DNA from 2 places in the Xenorhabdus bovienii SS-2004 genome. Region 1 is predicted to be linked to the other one. Evidence: predicted binding sites of a transcription regulator. Region 1 holds the regulator's gene; the other holds the start of a gene.
The links. Region 1 encodes sigma-54, which starts transcription at its own class of promoters, with help from an activator protein. Its sites were predicted from a motif close to GTTGGCACANNTTTCGCTNT; they were not measured.
Positions count from the first base shown of each region.

Region 2: the regulator sigma-54 is predicted to act here: its motif matches at 4,296-4,315, upstream of glnA (glutamate--ammonia ligase).

Region 1 is NC_013892.1:3,697,487-3,705,902, forward strand. Features, by position in the region: gene pmbA (metalloprotease PmbA) at 1-616, shown strand, start outside; gene rnk (nucleoside diphosphate kinase regulator) at 668-1,078, opposite strand; gene alr (alanine racemase) at 1,284-2,516, opposite strand; gene npr (PTS phosphocarrier protein NPr) at 2,956-3,228, opposite strand; gene rapZ (RNase adapter RapZ) at 3,246-4,097, opposite strand; gene ptsN (PTS IIA-like nitrogen regulatory protein PtsN) at 4,178-4,645, opposite strand; gene hpf (ribosome hibernation promoting factor) at 4,792-5,079, opposite strand; gene rpoN (RNA polymerase factor sigma-54) at 5,103-6,542, opposite strand; gene lptB (LPS export ABC transporter ATP-binding protein) at 6,608-7,333, opposite strand; gene lptA (lipopolysaccharide ABC transporter substrate-binding protein LptA) at 7,340-7,873, opposite strand; gene lptC (LPS export ABC transporter periplasmic protein LptC) at 7,854-8,416, opposite strand, start outside.
Region 2 is NC_013892.1:202,917-211,332, reverse strand. Features, by position in the region: gene XBJ1_RS00925 (hypothetical protein) at 1-332, shown strand, start outside; gene XBJ1_RS00920 (autotransporter outer membrane beta-barrel domain-containing protein) at 989-3,943, shown strand; gene glnA (glutamate--ammonia ligase) at 4,455-5,864, shown strand; gene glnL (nitrogen regulation protein NR(II)) at 6,051-7,100, shown strand; gene glnG (nitrogen regulation protein NR(I)) at 7,125-8,416, shown strand, end outside.

The sequences.
Region 1 (8,416 bases):
CATTTTCTCTGCGGAAGTGGCCACAGGACTGTTCGGTCACCTGGTCGGGGCGATCAGCGGCAGCAGCATTTATCGCAAATCTTCTTTCCTGCTGGATAGCTTGGGCAAGCAGATTTTACCTTCGTGGCTGACGATTGAAGAGCAGCCGCATTTGCTCAGAGGTCTGGCTTCAACACCTTTTGACAGTGAAGGGGTACGTACTGCACCGCGTGATATTATCAAAGAGGGTGTGTTGCAGACGTGGCTGCTGACTTCCTATTCAGCCCGTAAACTGGGCATGGTGAATACGGGGCATGCAGGTGGTATTCATAACTGGCGCATTGCGGGTCAAGGACAGGATTTTGCAGCTTTGTTGCGTGAAATGGGAACGGGGCTGATTGTTACTGAACTGATGGGGCAAGGTGTCAGTGCGGTTACCGGCGATTATTCTCGTGGTGCATCCGGTTTCTGGGTTGAAAATGGCGAGATCCAGTATCCAGTCAGTGAAATCACCATTGCAGGCAATTTGAAAGATATGTGGGCGAATATGGTGACCGTCGGTGATGATATCGAAACACGCAGTAATATTCAGTGTGGTTCGGTATTGCTGCCGGAAATGAGTATCGCCGGTCAATAGGGATACTCAATCAACAACAGCCAGTTTGGATTTTACTGGACTGGCTGTGAGCTAGCGATGATATTCACCTGCGGCTTCGGGCTGATAAATAATTTCTAATACTTTGATCCGGGTTTTTTCACTGTTTGGTAGTTGCCAGGTTATCTCATCATTCACCCGCAGGCCCAAAAGAGCAGCCCCTAAAGGTGCCATGACAGACAGGTGCTTGGTACTATCCTGTAGAGACGCTGGATACACAAGAGTGCGTACACGCTCTTCATTGCTGCCCAAATCAATAAAACGAATTTCACTGTTCATTGTGACAACATCCGGCGGAATTTCGACCGGAGGCACAATTTCAGCTCGATCCAACTCCGAATTCAGCGCCTCTGCAATGTGGGTATTGGCAAAGGCGGGTTGTTCCAACAGCAAATCTAAACGTTCCGCATCGAGTTCGTTAATAATAATTTTTGGTTTTTTCATACCACGCTCCAAATTAGGCTCAATACAAAATAACACCCCGCATCACAAGGAGGGGGGTGTTATTTTCAAAGTAATAAAATTGATATTAGGCTGTTCTGACGTGAAAATAAAGAGATCATGATCACGAACTGTTTTGTGCTGTTAATGGAACAGGGCTAATCCACACAAAATGGAAGAACAGCCCGATATCATTTTGAGCCGTGGATTATGCGCCTGTAATGGTGATCCTTGGGTTGGTTTCTCCCCAGATGGAAGAGAATTCAACAATATGCATTCCGCCCCATTTTTGAATGTCAGATTGGGTAATTTCTTCTTTGCCTTGTTTACCGAAAATGACCACTTCATCACCGCTCTTCACATCAGGCAAATCAGTTACATCGACCATGACGGTATTCATGGAAACGAGGCCGACAACAGGTGCGCGGTGACCGTTGATCAGAACAAACGCTTTGTTGGACAGACTGGAACTGAAACCGTCAGAGAAACCTATCGGCAGGTTAGCCAGTTTGGAATCACGTTTCAGGATGTAGGTGTTGTCGTAGCTGACACCATTACCTTTAGGATAGGGTTTAACAGAAGCAACGCGGGTTTTTACCTGAATCAGCGGCTTGAATTCTGGATATTCAGGGTTCAGGATGCCGTACAGTGCACTGCCGACACGCACCATGTCGAATTGTGCTTCAGGTACGCGAATTGACGCATAAGAGCTCGAAGCGTGCAGAATGATCTCGTTTCTTTTCAGATTGGCGGTTTTGATCAACCAAGCCGTTTGTTCTTTGAAATCGTTCACGCCTTCGCGGATCGCATCCAGATCTTTGAGGGCATAATGGCTCATCATGCCGACCAGCTTCAGGTTAGGCAATTGAGCAATTTTCAGCGCTTCTTGTTTACCCTGCTCAGTTTTCATTTCCAGCCCGTTACGGCTCATGCGACCCGTGTTCAGAACTAAATGGACACGGATTGCTTTGCCGTGTTTTTTGGCAAGAGCATCAATAGTTTTAGCATGTTCTAGATCGCCGACCATTTCTTCCATGTCATAGCCCAGCGTACTCTCAATTTCAGTCACAGCCGCTGCACGGATGCGCATCAATTGCCCTTTGAAGCCGCTTTCACGCACGATGCGAGCTTCTTCATTGCTGGTAATTCCTACACAAGGCATGCCTGTCTTGATGACAGATGGCATCAGTAAATCGATACCATGACCGTAGGCATCACCTTTCAGAACTACACACACTTTGGTGTCTTTCGTCAGTTTACTTTGCAGTGTGTGGATATTATTTTCGAAAGTCGTCGTGTTGATTTCAACCCAAGCGTTGTTGGTAGCCGCAACGTGTTCTGCCTGAGTATTGTCTAAAGAAAGCGTAGGGGCGGCTTGAGCAGTGCCTTGGCACAGGGTCACGCCAAGAAGAAATGCCAGTGTAGTTTTATTAAAACGCATGAAGTAATCTCCGGTTTAATATTTGAACTGAAAAAATGATCCGTGTGTAAATACCCCGTAATGATAAATTTTTTATTAATTAATTTCATATAGTTAAATTTTATTTGGGGAACTTTGATTGTAATAGGAATACTATTTGTAAATAGGCAATACTATAAGCTAAATTTATACTTTAAAATATTAATGATCTTCTATGGATGATGACAGACAGAAGGAATAATGAGAGGAATATGGCGTGATTATGGGTTAATTTTCACCCTTGATATCCATTGTTGAATACTGATAATTATTTATTAGACAGTGGTATTATTTGAACGATATATAGTCGTAAATGGCAGGAACTGAGAAAAAACGATATTTAGCTTAAGAAACGGCATCTTATAGTGAGATGATTCAGTGTTTAAAAGGAAGGAAAAGGCAGGAAAGAGTAGGGAAATGTTTATTCTTCATCAAATCCGGCATTAAATAACTCAATAATGGCGGCCAGTGCCTGCTGCTCATCCGACCCGGTCGCCTCAACTTCAATGTAACTGCCTTGTTCGGAATCCAGCATAAGCATGGCAATCACACTGTGGGCTTCGGCTTGAATATTGCTGCTGTTGCGCAGAATGACCTGCGATTGAAACTGCTGCACAAGGTCATGCAATTTCATTGCAGGTCGGGCATGCATACCAAGCCGATTTTTAATTTCAAGCTGCTTTTTGACTGTCATGCTCTGCCATTATTGTATTATTTACGTTTTTCCAGTGTGCGGTGACGTGATTGCACGTTTTTGCCACGGGAACGGAAGTAGTCCGCTAATTGTTCAGCGACGTAGACGGAACGGTGTTTACCCCCCGTACAACCAATTGCCACGGTGAGATAGCTGCGGTTATTGGTTTCGAGCATCGGCAGCCAGAGTTCAAGATAGCTGCGGGTCTGGTAAATAAAATTGTGTACTTCTGTGTGGCGATCCAAAAAGGCAGCCACAGGGCGATCTAAACCGGTCATTGGCCGCAGTTTAGGATCCCAGTGTGGGTTTGGCAGGAAACGCACATCGAAAACATAATCGGCATCAATCGGAATACCATGCTTAAAGCCGAAAGACTCAAACACCATCGTCAGTTCGCGTTCGCGTTTGCCCAGTAGACGCGTTCTGAGCATTTCTGCCAATTCATGCACGGACATTTCAGAGGTGTCGATGATCAAATCTGCCCGTGAACGCAGGGGTTCCAGCAGGTCACTTTCTTGATCAATAGCGCTTTCCAGCGACAGATTTTTGCTTGATAGTGGATGCAGGCGACGTGTGTCACTGTAGCGGCGGATCAGGGTGTTGCGATCCGCATCAAGAAACAGTAATTGTGGCGAGAACGTGTCCGGCAGTTTCGTCAGAGCTTCTTCGAAAATTTCTGGCGACTCCGGCATATTTCTCACGTCTATGCTGACCGCCGCTGAAATACCGCGTTCAGCTAATGTGCCTGCCAGTTCCGGCAGTAAGACCACCGGCAGGTTATCGACACAATAGAATCCCATATCTTCCAGCGCACGCAGGGCAACGGATTTACCGGAGCCGGAACGACCGCTGACTATCATCAGCACCATAAGATGACTCCCCTTTAATATCTCAGCGGTTCTAATAAACCGCTGCTGTTTTGTTGCTTTCCAATAATTCTAATCGCTATTTATTCAGTTATGATTTTATATAGCTCTTCGTCACTTTGTGCTGAACGCAGACGGCGGCAGAGATTCTTATCTGCAAGACGCTTTGCAATCAATGATAGTGAATGTAAATGGGTCTGACACTGGTCAGACGGCACCAATAAAGCAAACAGCAAGTCAACAGGTTGATTATCGATGGCATCGAAGGCAATAGGCTGTTCCAGATTCAGAAACACGCCAACGGCATTATGTGAACACTCTTTATCCAGTTTGCCGTGAGGAATGGCAATCCCGTTGCCGATACCTGTGGTGCCCACTTTTTCGCGGGAAAGAATAGCCTCGAATACGGCATTTTCCGGTAATCCAAGCTGTTTTGATGCCAGTTCACTGATAATCTCTAAGGCGCGCTTTTTACTCGAACAAGGTACGTTGTTGCGTGTACATTCGGGCGAAAGTACCGAACTTAGTGGTAAATCTGTTTCGTTGTTCATTTCTTTAATCACTTAGGGCCTGTAATACCGGATGCCTGACTGGAGGCATCCGGTATTGATGCACTGTTTATACCTTTCACCTGAATCTATTGGGTATGTAAGTAGAACAGTGATGAGTTTATGACAGCCCCGTTGCCAGAAAGCTGTTAATGTTGTCTCAACTTACTTTTGTGTTTGGTCAATTGACGTGCCAGCTTATCTGCCAGTGCATCAATCGCCGCATACATGTCTTCATGCTCTGAGCTTGCATGCAACTCACCTCCATTGACATACACCGTGGCTTCAGCGATTTTCTGCACTTTCTCCACTCGGAGTATGACCTGAATGAGGTTAATTTTATCGAAATATTGATCCAGTTTGCCGTATTTTGTATTCACAATGTTGCGTAATGCATCAGTGATTTCAATATTGTGGCCTGTGACATTGAGTTGCATAGTGTTTTCCTTCTCTGTGTGGTTCAAACCAGTTTTTTGCGTTGGTTTGAAGGCGGGATGGATAACGACTCTCTATATTTTGCGACAGTTCGACGCGCGACTTGAATGCCCTGTTCGGCCAGAATGCTGGTCAATTTGCTGTCACTCAGTGGCTTGGCCGGGTTTTCTGCCGCGACCAATTTTTTCACCAGTGCCCGTATCGCAGTAGAAGAGGCTTCACCTCCGCTATCGGTATTGACATGGCTGGAGAAAAAATATTTCAATTCAAAAATGCCCCGTGGGCTATACAGATATTTCTGTGTTGTCACACGGGAAATGGTGGATTCGTGCATTTCAACCTGATAGGCGATATCTGCCAGTACTAGCGGTTTCATGTGCTCTGCACCATATTCAAAAAAATCTTGTTGCCGTTCAACAATGCAACTGGCAACTTTCAATAACGTGTCATTACGGCTTTCGAGGCTTTTTATCAGCCATTTGGCCTCTTGCAGATTATTGCGAATGAACAGACTGTCGCTTTCACTATGGGCCTGTTGCCCCAATGCTGCGTAGTGTTGATTGATGCGCAGACGGGGGATGCTATCGGTATTCAGTTTGACTTGCCAGCTTTCATTCTCTTTATGAGCAAGCACATCAGGAATAACATACTCGGATTCACCTGCATTGACCACTAATCCGGGTTTGGGTTCCAATGATTGAATAATATCGATGGCTTCTTTCAGGGCATTTTCCTTTAATTTGCTCTGACGTAACACATTACGAAAGTCTCGATTGCCCAATAGCTCAAGGTATTTGCTGACAACCAGTTTGGCTTCGTTCAGATAAGGTGTTTTTGTCGGCAGCATCGAAAGTTGAATAAGCAGGCATTCACGCAAATCGCGGGCGGCGATACCAATCGGATCGAAATGCTGTATGCGTTTGAGTACGATTTCCACTTCTTCTAGCGTCAGCTCATTATCGCCAATGCTGGCAAGGATCTCTTCGATTGAAACTGTCAGATAGCCTGAATCATCAATCGCATCAATGATGGAGGTGGCGATGGCAGAATCCGTTTCAGTAAACGGTGTCAACCCTGCCTGCCACATCAGATAGTCTTGCAGTGTCTGAGTGGTTTCACCCTGATAAACGGGAAAATCCTCAGCACTGTAATCGCTGTTTGTCCCCGAAGGAGTGCCAGCCGTGTAAATTTCATCCCAACTGGCATCCAATGGCAGTTCTTCCGGTATATTCTTCTGTTCAAGCGCTTCGCGGGTATCCATCACCTCAGTTACCGCATCAGGAGATTCCTGACTGTCGATTTCCTCATGAGGATCATCCTGTTCAAGCAGTGGGTTAGCTTCCAAAGCCTGCTGGATCTCTTGTTGAAGTTCAAGCGTAGAAAGTTGCAACAAACGGATAGCTTGCTGGAGTTGTGGCGTCATCGCCAGTTGCTGACTGAGCCTGAGTTGCAAACTTTGCTTCATAGCATTACCACTTTCTCCTGAATTTCTCTGGAATTTCTCCTGAATGACGCCTGACAGAATCAGGATTAAAGACGGAAACCCTCACCCAGATAAACGCGTTTGACCTGCTCATTGTTGAGAATATCTTCCGGTGAGCCGTGGGCAATCAACTGGCCTTGGCTGACGATATAGGCGCGTTCGCAGACATCCAGTGTTTCACGGACATTGTGGTCTGTAATCAGAACTCCCAGCCCATAGTCCCGCAGATGTTGAATGATCTTTTTGATATCGAGTACGGAGATGGGATCGACGCCAGCAAAAGGTTCATCCAGCAGAATGAATTTCGGGTTGGCGGCCAGAGCACGGGCAATTTCCACACGACGGCGTTCACCACCGGAAAGTGACTGTCCCAGATTGTCACGCAGATGGGAAATATGAAACTCTTCCATTAATTCTTCTGCCCGCTCTTTTCGTTGCTCTTGCGTGATATCCTTGCGGATCTCCAAGACTGCCATCAAATTGTCAAATACGCTCAGACGACGGAAAATGGAAGGTTCTTGTGGCAAATAGCCTATTCCCCGGCGGGCGCGTTCATGCAGAGGCAGCAGGCTGATGTCTTCATCATCAATAGTAATGGTGCCAGTATCACGTGGCACAATGCCGACCACCATGTAGAAGGTCGTGGTTTTACCTGCCCCATTGGGGCCAAGCAAACCCACGATTTCGCCTGATTTGACGGTCAGACTGACGTCCTCAACGACCCTGCGACCCTTATAAGCCTTTGCCAGATTTTCTGCGTTTAAAATTGCCATACGTCGTTATTTACTCTTGTTGTTAACACTGATGCCTTTTTCCTGTAGCTGGGAAGGCAACAGGACGGTAGTAACACGTTTACCTTTATCACTAAAGGCTTCCATTTGCTGTGTTGGCACCAGATAGGTGATTTTATCGCCTTTGATGTTACTGTCGAGTTGTTCAAGATAGGCATTACCTGTCAGCGTCATCAGCTCTTTATCCATCTCATAGCGCATTTTTGAGGCATGCCCTTTGATGGGTTTGCCGTCATCTTGTAACTGATAGAAAGTCGCCGGATTACCGTAGGCTTCAATAACCGTTTTTTTCGCATCCCCTTCTGGGCGAGTGACGACGACTTTATCCGCATGAATGTCGATTGAGCCTTGTTTTACGCTGACATTATCCGTAAATGTGGCTACGTTCCCCGTTAAATCCAAAGATTGCCTGTCAGAATTAAGGGTAATGGGCTGTTTCGTATCTTCTTTCAATGCCAGTACGGGCAGGCTGACTGCAAACAGGGTACTGGCAATAACGGTATTACGGATTAGGTTGTTCATTTGGGATCTCATAGTGAGTCGTCACCTTTTCAATCAATTCAGCAGTTTTGTTTCGCAGATTGCCACGCATTTTCATGCCAACAGATTTCAGGCCGACACCAATCAGAGTGACTTGGTCGTCGGATAAGATATCTTGAGACACCAGATTGACGGTCGCATTTTCTGTTGTGATCCGTTGCAGTTGTGAGGCATCGGTCAGGCTATCCAGCTGGACATCGCCGTACAGATAGAGCATTTTATCGTTGGTCAGCTTTGCTTTATTTGCGCGTACTGTCCATGTCGGTGTTTCGGAAGTGCTATTGGAGGCAAAGGTTGTCAATATGGGTTTAGTAAACCAAGTCAGTTTGCTTTCCGTATAGTTCTGTACATCATCTGCCACCAGTTTGTAAGCCAGCTTGCCCTCGGGATCATAGACAAAAGAAGTGGCTTCCTGTGTTTGATAAGTGGGATACCCATCATCCACAATTGGTGATGAGGCGTTTTCGTTTAAATTGGATAAATTCCAGCCAATCAGCGCAAGCGCGATCAATGCCAGTGTTCCGA
Region 2 (8,416 bases), 730 kb from region 1:
GGGATGGAATACAGAATTATAACGACGGCCCAGTGTTCGAAGAATTTATGGCTCTCAAAGATGTGGTTCAAATAACTTGCTCAGCTAATGCATCTGCGGCATTACGTCAAGATGGTACCGTATTAACCTGGCAAAATGCTGAACCTAGTAACGTTAACTTTATACCCCAACCTGAAATAAAGAATGTAAGAGCCATCTACTCAACAGGAACAGCATTTCTTGCTCTGACAGCAGATAACAAAGTCCATACCTGGGGTGGTTCTGATGGTGGTGGAGATAGCAATGAAGTACAAGCACTATTACAGGGTAAGCTGACCTATTATATGGATTAATATGATATCTGATACCAGAATAATAGTTAGTTCACTCTAAACCAGAAGGCGCAATCAACGTTGATGTTATATGACAGATTGCGCCTTATTACTTACATATATTGATATTAAATAATTTATTAATGTTGGTGCACTTTTTACTGTTCAATTAGTATTTTAAGGAAGAAAGGAGAGCCTGATTCAGGTTAATAGTAACTTGATCTGACACACAATTTGATAACTACCAGAGTGAATCTGCACAAGTACACATTATCAATAATCAGAAAAGCCACTATGCAGCTTGTCTGTCATTCAATATAAAATTAAATATTATATTTTAAGTAGCGAGGGAAGCCGGCCTTACCTGTTCCGTGTTTGCGTACAGATTCAGCTTGGTCGCAATATCAATAAGTCACTTCTATCGTAACAGCCATGATGATATCTCATTAAAAAATAAAAAAATATTAAATTAACGCTTTAAAATAATTGTCTAAATGTTGCATATATAGCAATTGCTATAATACTGATACATGTACCACATAAGATAGAACGAGTTATACGCCCATTACCCAAATAATGAGTTTCAAGCACAATTATATTGGCTGAGGGTGGTAGTACACATCAGGTGCGTAATTCCCTGACTTAAACGAAACATAGGTTTTTTAGGAACTTCTCTTATGAAAATATACAGATACGCTGTATTGCCAATGGCTCTTAAAGTAGCTTTATTTTTTTCTGGAATAAGCGGTAATGCAATAGCTGCATCAACATGTGGACCCACAATTTCCCAAAATAGGACGACACCCTGTTATCTCTCAAATAATGAAAATCTTACTATCGATAAAGGTGTATCAATTATTGTTCCCACAGAAGGGTTCATGGCAAGCCAATATGATAAATACTCTGGGAAAACCTCTGCTGTCAATGTCGGTAATGAGGATATTAAGGATCCGCTTATTACGGTTCATAACATTGAAAATAACGGAATTTTGAAAGGAACTAATGGACTCGTAGTAACTCCCAGTGGTCTTGTTGAAAAACTGGTTAATCGTGGAACCATAAGCACCATAAGCGGCGGCCCTGCACTATCAGGTGTAACTGTTGCTGGTACCCTGAAGACACTGGAGAATTATGGTTCAATCATAGACCCTGCTGGTGCTGGTGGTTCAATATTTATCATACCTGAGCTTGTTATTAAAAATCCTCATTACGGAAAAATAGATACCATCCAGAATCAGAAGGGAGGATCGATTCAGGGGATCATTATGAACGGGGGAACACTTACAAATCTTAATAATTATGGAATATTGTCTCAGTCGAGTAGTAGTAACTTCTTGCCTCCCGGAGCTTTGACTGCTGCATACGGCGCTGATGTCGGAATTTTCAATAATTATGGAACAGTGGCTGTATCCAATAAAGGCATTATAGTTAGCCAAGGGTCGACTCTCAAAGGCCTCAATAATCAGGTTGGGAGTAAAGGAATAATTGCCGGTGTGAATGCCATTGAAGTTACTGGGCAAGGCCCGGCTAGTGATAGTAAGAAAATCCAGCCGTCCAGAATTAAAAAGATTACCAACGCTTCCACCATATATGGAAATACAAAAGGTATTTATGTCGACGATAAAGGTGTTATTGAGACAATCACGAATACGGATACAGGCGTGATAAAAGGGATTATATTCTCTATCCATAATAAGGGAACTATCACCAACGGCATTGATAATGCGGGCACGATTGACGGCAATGTCGAGCTTGGAAGCGCCAGACTTTATCTGTCTGGCCCGAAGGCAATCCTTAAAGGAGATGTTTCTGGGACGAAAGATTCGATTGTTACTATTGGGAATATGAACCGTACTGATAAAGCGAAAAATCTAGATTTTACATACACCCACAACATGAATGTCGGAACTGTTAAGATATCATCGGGAAATAAGTTACGTTTAGGCGACGGACATACAACGGGAAAAATTTCTGGCAATATAGTTAATGATGGAGAGTTTTATTTCAATCGCAGCGATAAAGTGATTTATGGTCATAATATAAGCGGTGCAGGCTCTGTTCACCAAGTGGGTAGCGGCACAACCATTTTTCAGAGGGCAAACAACTATGCAGGCGCGACAACAGTCCAACAAGGAACACTTCTCCAAGGCGCAGAGAAGTCTTTCAGCCCATTATCATCCTATACAATCGGGCAACGTGGTACGCTTGATATGGGGGGATTTAATACGACAATTCCCGCTTTAAATAACAGTGGTAGAGTCGTGATGGGCGGAGATAGCAACGCTGTAGGGAGTATGCTGACGATTACGGGTGACTATAGAAGTAATAACGGTACGGTGAGTTTATCAACTGTATTGGGAGATGATAGCTCAAAGACTGACAGACTTGTGGTGAATGGCAAAACATCGGGTACAACTCATCTCGTGATCAAAAATGTTGGTGGAAAGGGTGCCAAAACGAACGAAGGTATCAAAGTTGTTGATATGAAAGGTGCAGCGGGCGGAAATTTCAGTTTGGCTGGTGACTATAGCCATAAGGGTAATCCAACTCTTGTAACGGGTGCTCATGCCTACCGTCTTTATAAGAATAGCGCCGACAATTCGTTGTATCTGCGCTCATCGTCGGATAATTCAAAACCCACATATCAGGCAGGCGTTAGCGTTTACGAGAGTTATGGACGGATGTTGCAGATTATGAATGCGCCAGAGTCCTTGCGTGACCGAACCGGAGGACGTAAGGATCGGGTGCTTGGCACAGGTGAATTCAGAAGCTCTGCTGCCGAAGACAGCACTGACGATAGTACAAGCCAGATGCCCACTGGGGTATGGGGGCGAATAACCGCTTCTTACGGTAAATTGTCGCCACGTGTCTCTACATCCGATGCGAATGCAACCACCTATAACATGGTTCGTGCTCAGATTGGTATGGACAAACGTTTTTATGAAAATAACCAGGGTTCAGTCACGGGCGGTGGCTTCCTGCAATATTCGAAGATTGATGCAGACGTAGGCTCTCCGCATGGTGACGGTAACATTCGTGCAAATGGTTATACGTTTGGTGCGACCAGTACGTGGTACGGCAAGAATAAGTTTTATGTGGATGGCTTAGCCCAGATGACCTACTTTGACAACGATCTGCATTCAAAGACTGCCGGCCGAGCTTTGGGAAATAGTAAATCCGCGCTGGGGTATGCATTGGGTCTGGAAGCAGGACAAGAGATTGGCTTGAATCAGAAATGGTCAATGACCCCACAAGCACAACTCGTATATTCTTCCATAAATATGAATGGGTTTCATGATCCGTTTGGAGCCAAAATCCGTTTTGACCGAAGCCAAAGTCTGAAACTTCGTGTAGGCACGACGATAGACTATCGTCAAAAAGCCACACGTTTATATGGTTTTTTCAATATTAATCAAGAGGTTTTGGGAAGAAATGACTCGGCTAAAGTCGCCGATGTTGCCTTTATCAGTGGCAATGATCGCACTTGGGGAGACGGAGGGGCGGGTGGTTCCTATAGTTGGGATAATGGAAAATCTTTCGTCTATGCTCAGGCTTCAGCCAGCACCAGCCTGAATAATTTTGCAGACAGCTACGATCTGAAGGGCCAAGTCGGACTAAGGACAACGTGGTAATTAAGAAAATGCCACCGGAATTAACAGAAAACCGTGGGAATGGCCTCCCACGGTAAGCATTTTCAGAGTTTTTATATGAGCAAGAGCAATGTTTCTAGTTGAGATCATGACTGCGCCCGTATATTCAGCTTCTAATAAATTGATTATGCAATCTTTTCGTCTGTAGCACTAAGCATAAACTATCAGTCAAAATGGTCTGCACTTCCCTTATTTTTCACTATAATGGTGCAAATTTGTTTTTTTGCTCACCTACTTCACTAAATTAGTGCAATTTTACTTAAAACTTGACTGTGATTTCTTCCGTTTTTACCCACTAACCCACTCATCCGCTGATCTTAAAGACTTTTAAAAAGTTGGCACACTTCTCGCAATACTCTTCTCATAAGCATCAATTTTATAAACATTGACCCTATACAGAGACACACATCATCAGCCCATTTCAGCCCATTAGATAACGCCGCATGTCCCTTGCGCCGAATTATCAGGCTGACGTCAACCAAGAGAACTCAGTATGTCCGTTGAACATGTTTTGTCCATGATTGAAGAACATCAGGTGAAGTTTATTGACTTACGTTTTACTGATACCAAAGGTAAAGAACAGCACATCACCATTCCTTCCCACCAGATTGATGAAGATTTCTTCGAAGATGGCAAAATGTTTGACGGTTCATCGATCGGTGGCTGGAAAGGGATCAATGAATCTGACATGGTGTTAATGCCAGATCCAACGACCGCAATGCGAGATCCCTTCTTTGATGACGCCACGCTGATCCTGCGCTGTGATATTCTGGAACCCGGTACCATGCAGGGTTATAGCCGTGACCCGCGTTCGATTGCCAAACGCGCGGAAGATTTCCTGCGTGCAAGTGATATTGCCGATACTGTCCTGTTTGGGCCAGAGCCTGAGTTTTTCCTGTTTGACGACATTCGTTTCGGCAATTCCATTTCGGGCAGTTATTACCATATCGATGATATTGAAGCTGCATGGAACAGTGGGACACGCTATGAAGGCGGTAACAAAGGTCATCGTCCGGGCATCAAAGGCGGTTATTTTCCGGTTCCTCCCGTGGATTCCTCTCAGGATCTGCGTTCAGCCATGTGTCTGACAATGGAAAAAATGGGGCTGGTGGTTGAAGCTCATCACCATGAAGTAGCGACCGCAGGCCAGAATGAAATCGCGACCCGCTTTAATACTATGACCAAAAAAGCGGATGAAACCCAGATTTACAAATATGTAGTGCACAATGTGGCCCATTCATTCGGTAAGACCGCAACGTTTATGCCGAAACCGCTGGTAGGCGATAACGGCTCTGGTATGCACTGCCACATGTCGCTGTCCAAAAATGGTACTAATCTATTCGCCGGTGATAAATATGGTGGCCTGTCCGAACTGGCGCTTTACTATATCGGCGGCGTAATCAAACATGCCCGTGCATTGAATGCCTTTACCAACCCAACCACTAACTCGTACAAACGTCTGGTTCCGGGTTTTGAAGCGCCAGTGATGCTGGCTTACTCAGCCCGTAACCGCTCTGCCTCCATCCGCATTCCGGTTGTGGCAAGCGCCAAAGCCCGCCGTATTGAAGTGCGTTTCCCTGATCCGGCCGCAAACCCTTATCTGTCCTTTTCTGCCCTGCTGATGGCAGGTCTTGATGGCATCATCAACAAAATCCATCCTGGCGATGCGATGGACAAAAATCTATATGACCTGCCGGCAGAAGAAGCTCAAGAGATCCCAACCGTCGCCTCTTCTCTGGATGACGCGTTAGCCGCTCTGGATGCAGACCGGGAATTCCTGACTCGTGGTGGTGTTTTCACTGATGATGCCATTGATGCTTATATCAAATTACTGCATGGTGAAATCGAACGAGTACGCATGACGCCACATCCGCTGGAATTTGAACTGTATTACAGCGTGTAATACTTGATAGCATCACAATTGCCCTTTTTGTTGCCGTGAAACTTTTGACCCATCTTCGGATGGGTCCTTTTCCTGCACATTTGCGACGGCAGATGACACTTGATAAACAAATCACAGACTGCACGGAGAGACTGCCCGGTTTATGCTTAACTAAGGTACAATGCACCAAAAAAGTGCAAAGGTTGGATGATGATGGTTGATTTTCCCAAAGCAGAACACATACTCGACTCACTGATTAACAGTGTCTTGGTACTGGATAACGATTTGATTATCCGCTATGCCAACCATTCAGCCATGCAACTACTGGCACAAAGTACGCGTAAATTATTCGGTACTCCCCTTCCGGTGCTATTCAGCTATCTCTCACTGGACACAGAATTGATGCGTTCCAGTTTGATTAGGGGTCATGGTTTTACCGATAACGAAGTGATATTGGTGATCAACAATCACTCTCATGTAATGTCGCTCAGTGCCCAACCCATTTCCGAACAGTTTATTCTGCTGGAACTCGCTCCTATGGATAGCCAGCGTCGTTTAAGCCAAGAGCAGATACAACAGGCACAGCAGGCGGCTGCGCGGGAATTGGTTCGGGGGCTGGCACATGAAATAAAAAATCCCCTTGGAGGACTGCGGGGAGCGGCGCAACTGCTTGCAAAAGCGTTGCCCGATCCCTCCCTGCGGGAATATACCCAAGTGATTATTGAGCAGGCTGACAGGCTGCGCGCCCTCGTTGATCGATTGTTGGGTCCACAGCATCCGGGAACCCGAATCAGCCAGAGCATCCACTATGTTGTTGAACGGGTTTATCAGTTGGTATCATTGGAAATGCCCGCCAATGTCACTTTGATCAAAGATTATGATCCCAGCCTGCCAGAGCTGGCGCATTATCCAGATCAAATTGAGCAGGTTTTACTGAATATGACCCGCAATGCACTACAGGCTCTGGGGGAAAAAGGTGGAACGATCATCCTGCGAACCCGAACCGCGTTCCAAATTACCTTACATGGTGAACGCTATCGTCTGGTAGCCAGAATTGATATTGAAGACAACGGCCCGGGCATTCCTCCCAACATTCAGGATACGCTATTTTATCCCATGGTCAGTGGGCATGAAGGAGGAACTGGACTTGGGTTATCCATCGCCCGTAACCTTATCGATCAACACGCTGGCAAAATCGAATTCACCAGTTGGCCGGGTCACACGGAATTTTCCATTTACCTGCCTATCAAGAAATAACCGAGCAAGAAATAGGGGATAATAATGCAACGAGGAAAAGTCTGGATCGTTGATGATGACAGTTCTATCCGCTGGGTACTTGAACGGGCGCTGAGTGGCGCAGGTCTGGAGTGCGTCAGTTTTGAAAATGCCGATTCCGTGCTGACAGCACTCTCACAGAACTGCCCGGAAGTTCTGCTGTCGGATATCCGTATGCCGGGTTTAGATGGCCTGAATCTGCTTAACCAGATAAAACAGAGCCATCCACAGCTTCCCGTCATTATCATGACGGCTCATTCCGATCTGGATGCTGCCGTTAGTGCCTATCAGCAAGGTGCATTCGATTATCTGCCAAAACCCTTCGATATTGATGAAACTGTCACATTGGTTGAGCGGGCATTGAGTCATTACCGCGAACAACATCAATCATCGCGCAATCCGCAAGTGGCAGCCTCTGTTTCTGAGATAATTGGGGAAGCCCCCTCCATGCAGGAGGTATACCGGATTATCGGCCGGCTTTCTCGTTCCTCCATCAGTGTCTTAATCAATGGTGAATCGGGAACGGGCAAAGAGTTGGTCGCCCACGCGCTGCACCGCCACAGCCCACGAGCTTCATCCCCTTTTATTGCCTTAAATATGGCGGCGATCCCGAAAGACTTGATTGAATCAGAACTGTTTGGTCATGAAAAAGGCGCTTTTACGGGTGCCAATCAAGTCCGACACGGGCGTTTCGAGCAAGCTAATGGTGGCTCGCTATTCCTGGATGAAATTGGCGATATGCCGCTGGATATCCAGACTCGCTTACTGCGAGTGCTGGCAGAAGGGCAGTTTTATCGGGTGGGTGGCTATGCGCCGGTGAAAGTGGATGTGCGCATTATTGCCGCCACCCACCAGAACCTTGAACAGCGTGTGACGGAAGGTAAGTTCCGCGAAGATCTCTACCATCGGCTGAATGTGATCCGTGTTCAATTACCCCCTTTGCGGGATCGCGTGGAAGATATTTCCCGTCTGGCACACCATTTTCTGCAACAGACTGCCAAAGAATTGGGCGTTGAGGCCAAAGTGCTGCATCCCGATACCGAAATCGCTCTGATGCGCCTGTCATGGTCGGGGAATGTCCGCCAATTGGAGAATGTCTGCCGCTGGCTGACAGTGATGGCAGCCAGCAAAGAAGTGCTGGTACAGGATTTGCCTGCCGATCTGATTGAGAACCCTCCAACGGAACAAATCGGCAATCTTCCCTCCTCCTGTTCTGCACTGCCTGAACACTGGCCGCGACAATTGGCTGAGTGGGCACAGAACGCCTTAAAAGAAGGACGCACTGATCTCCTTTCCGA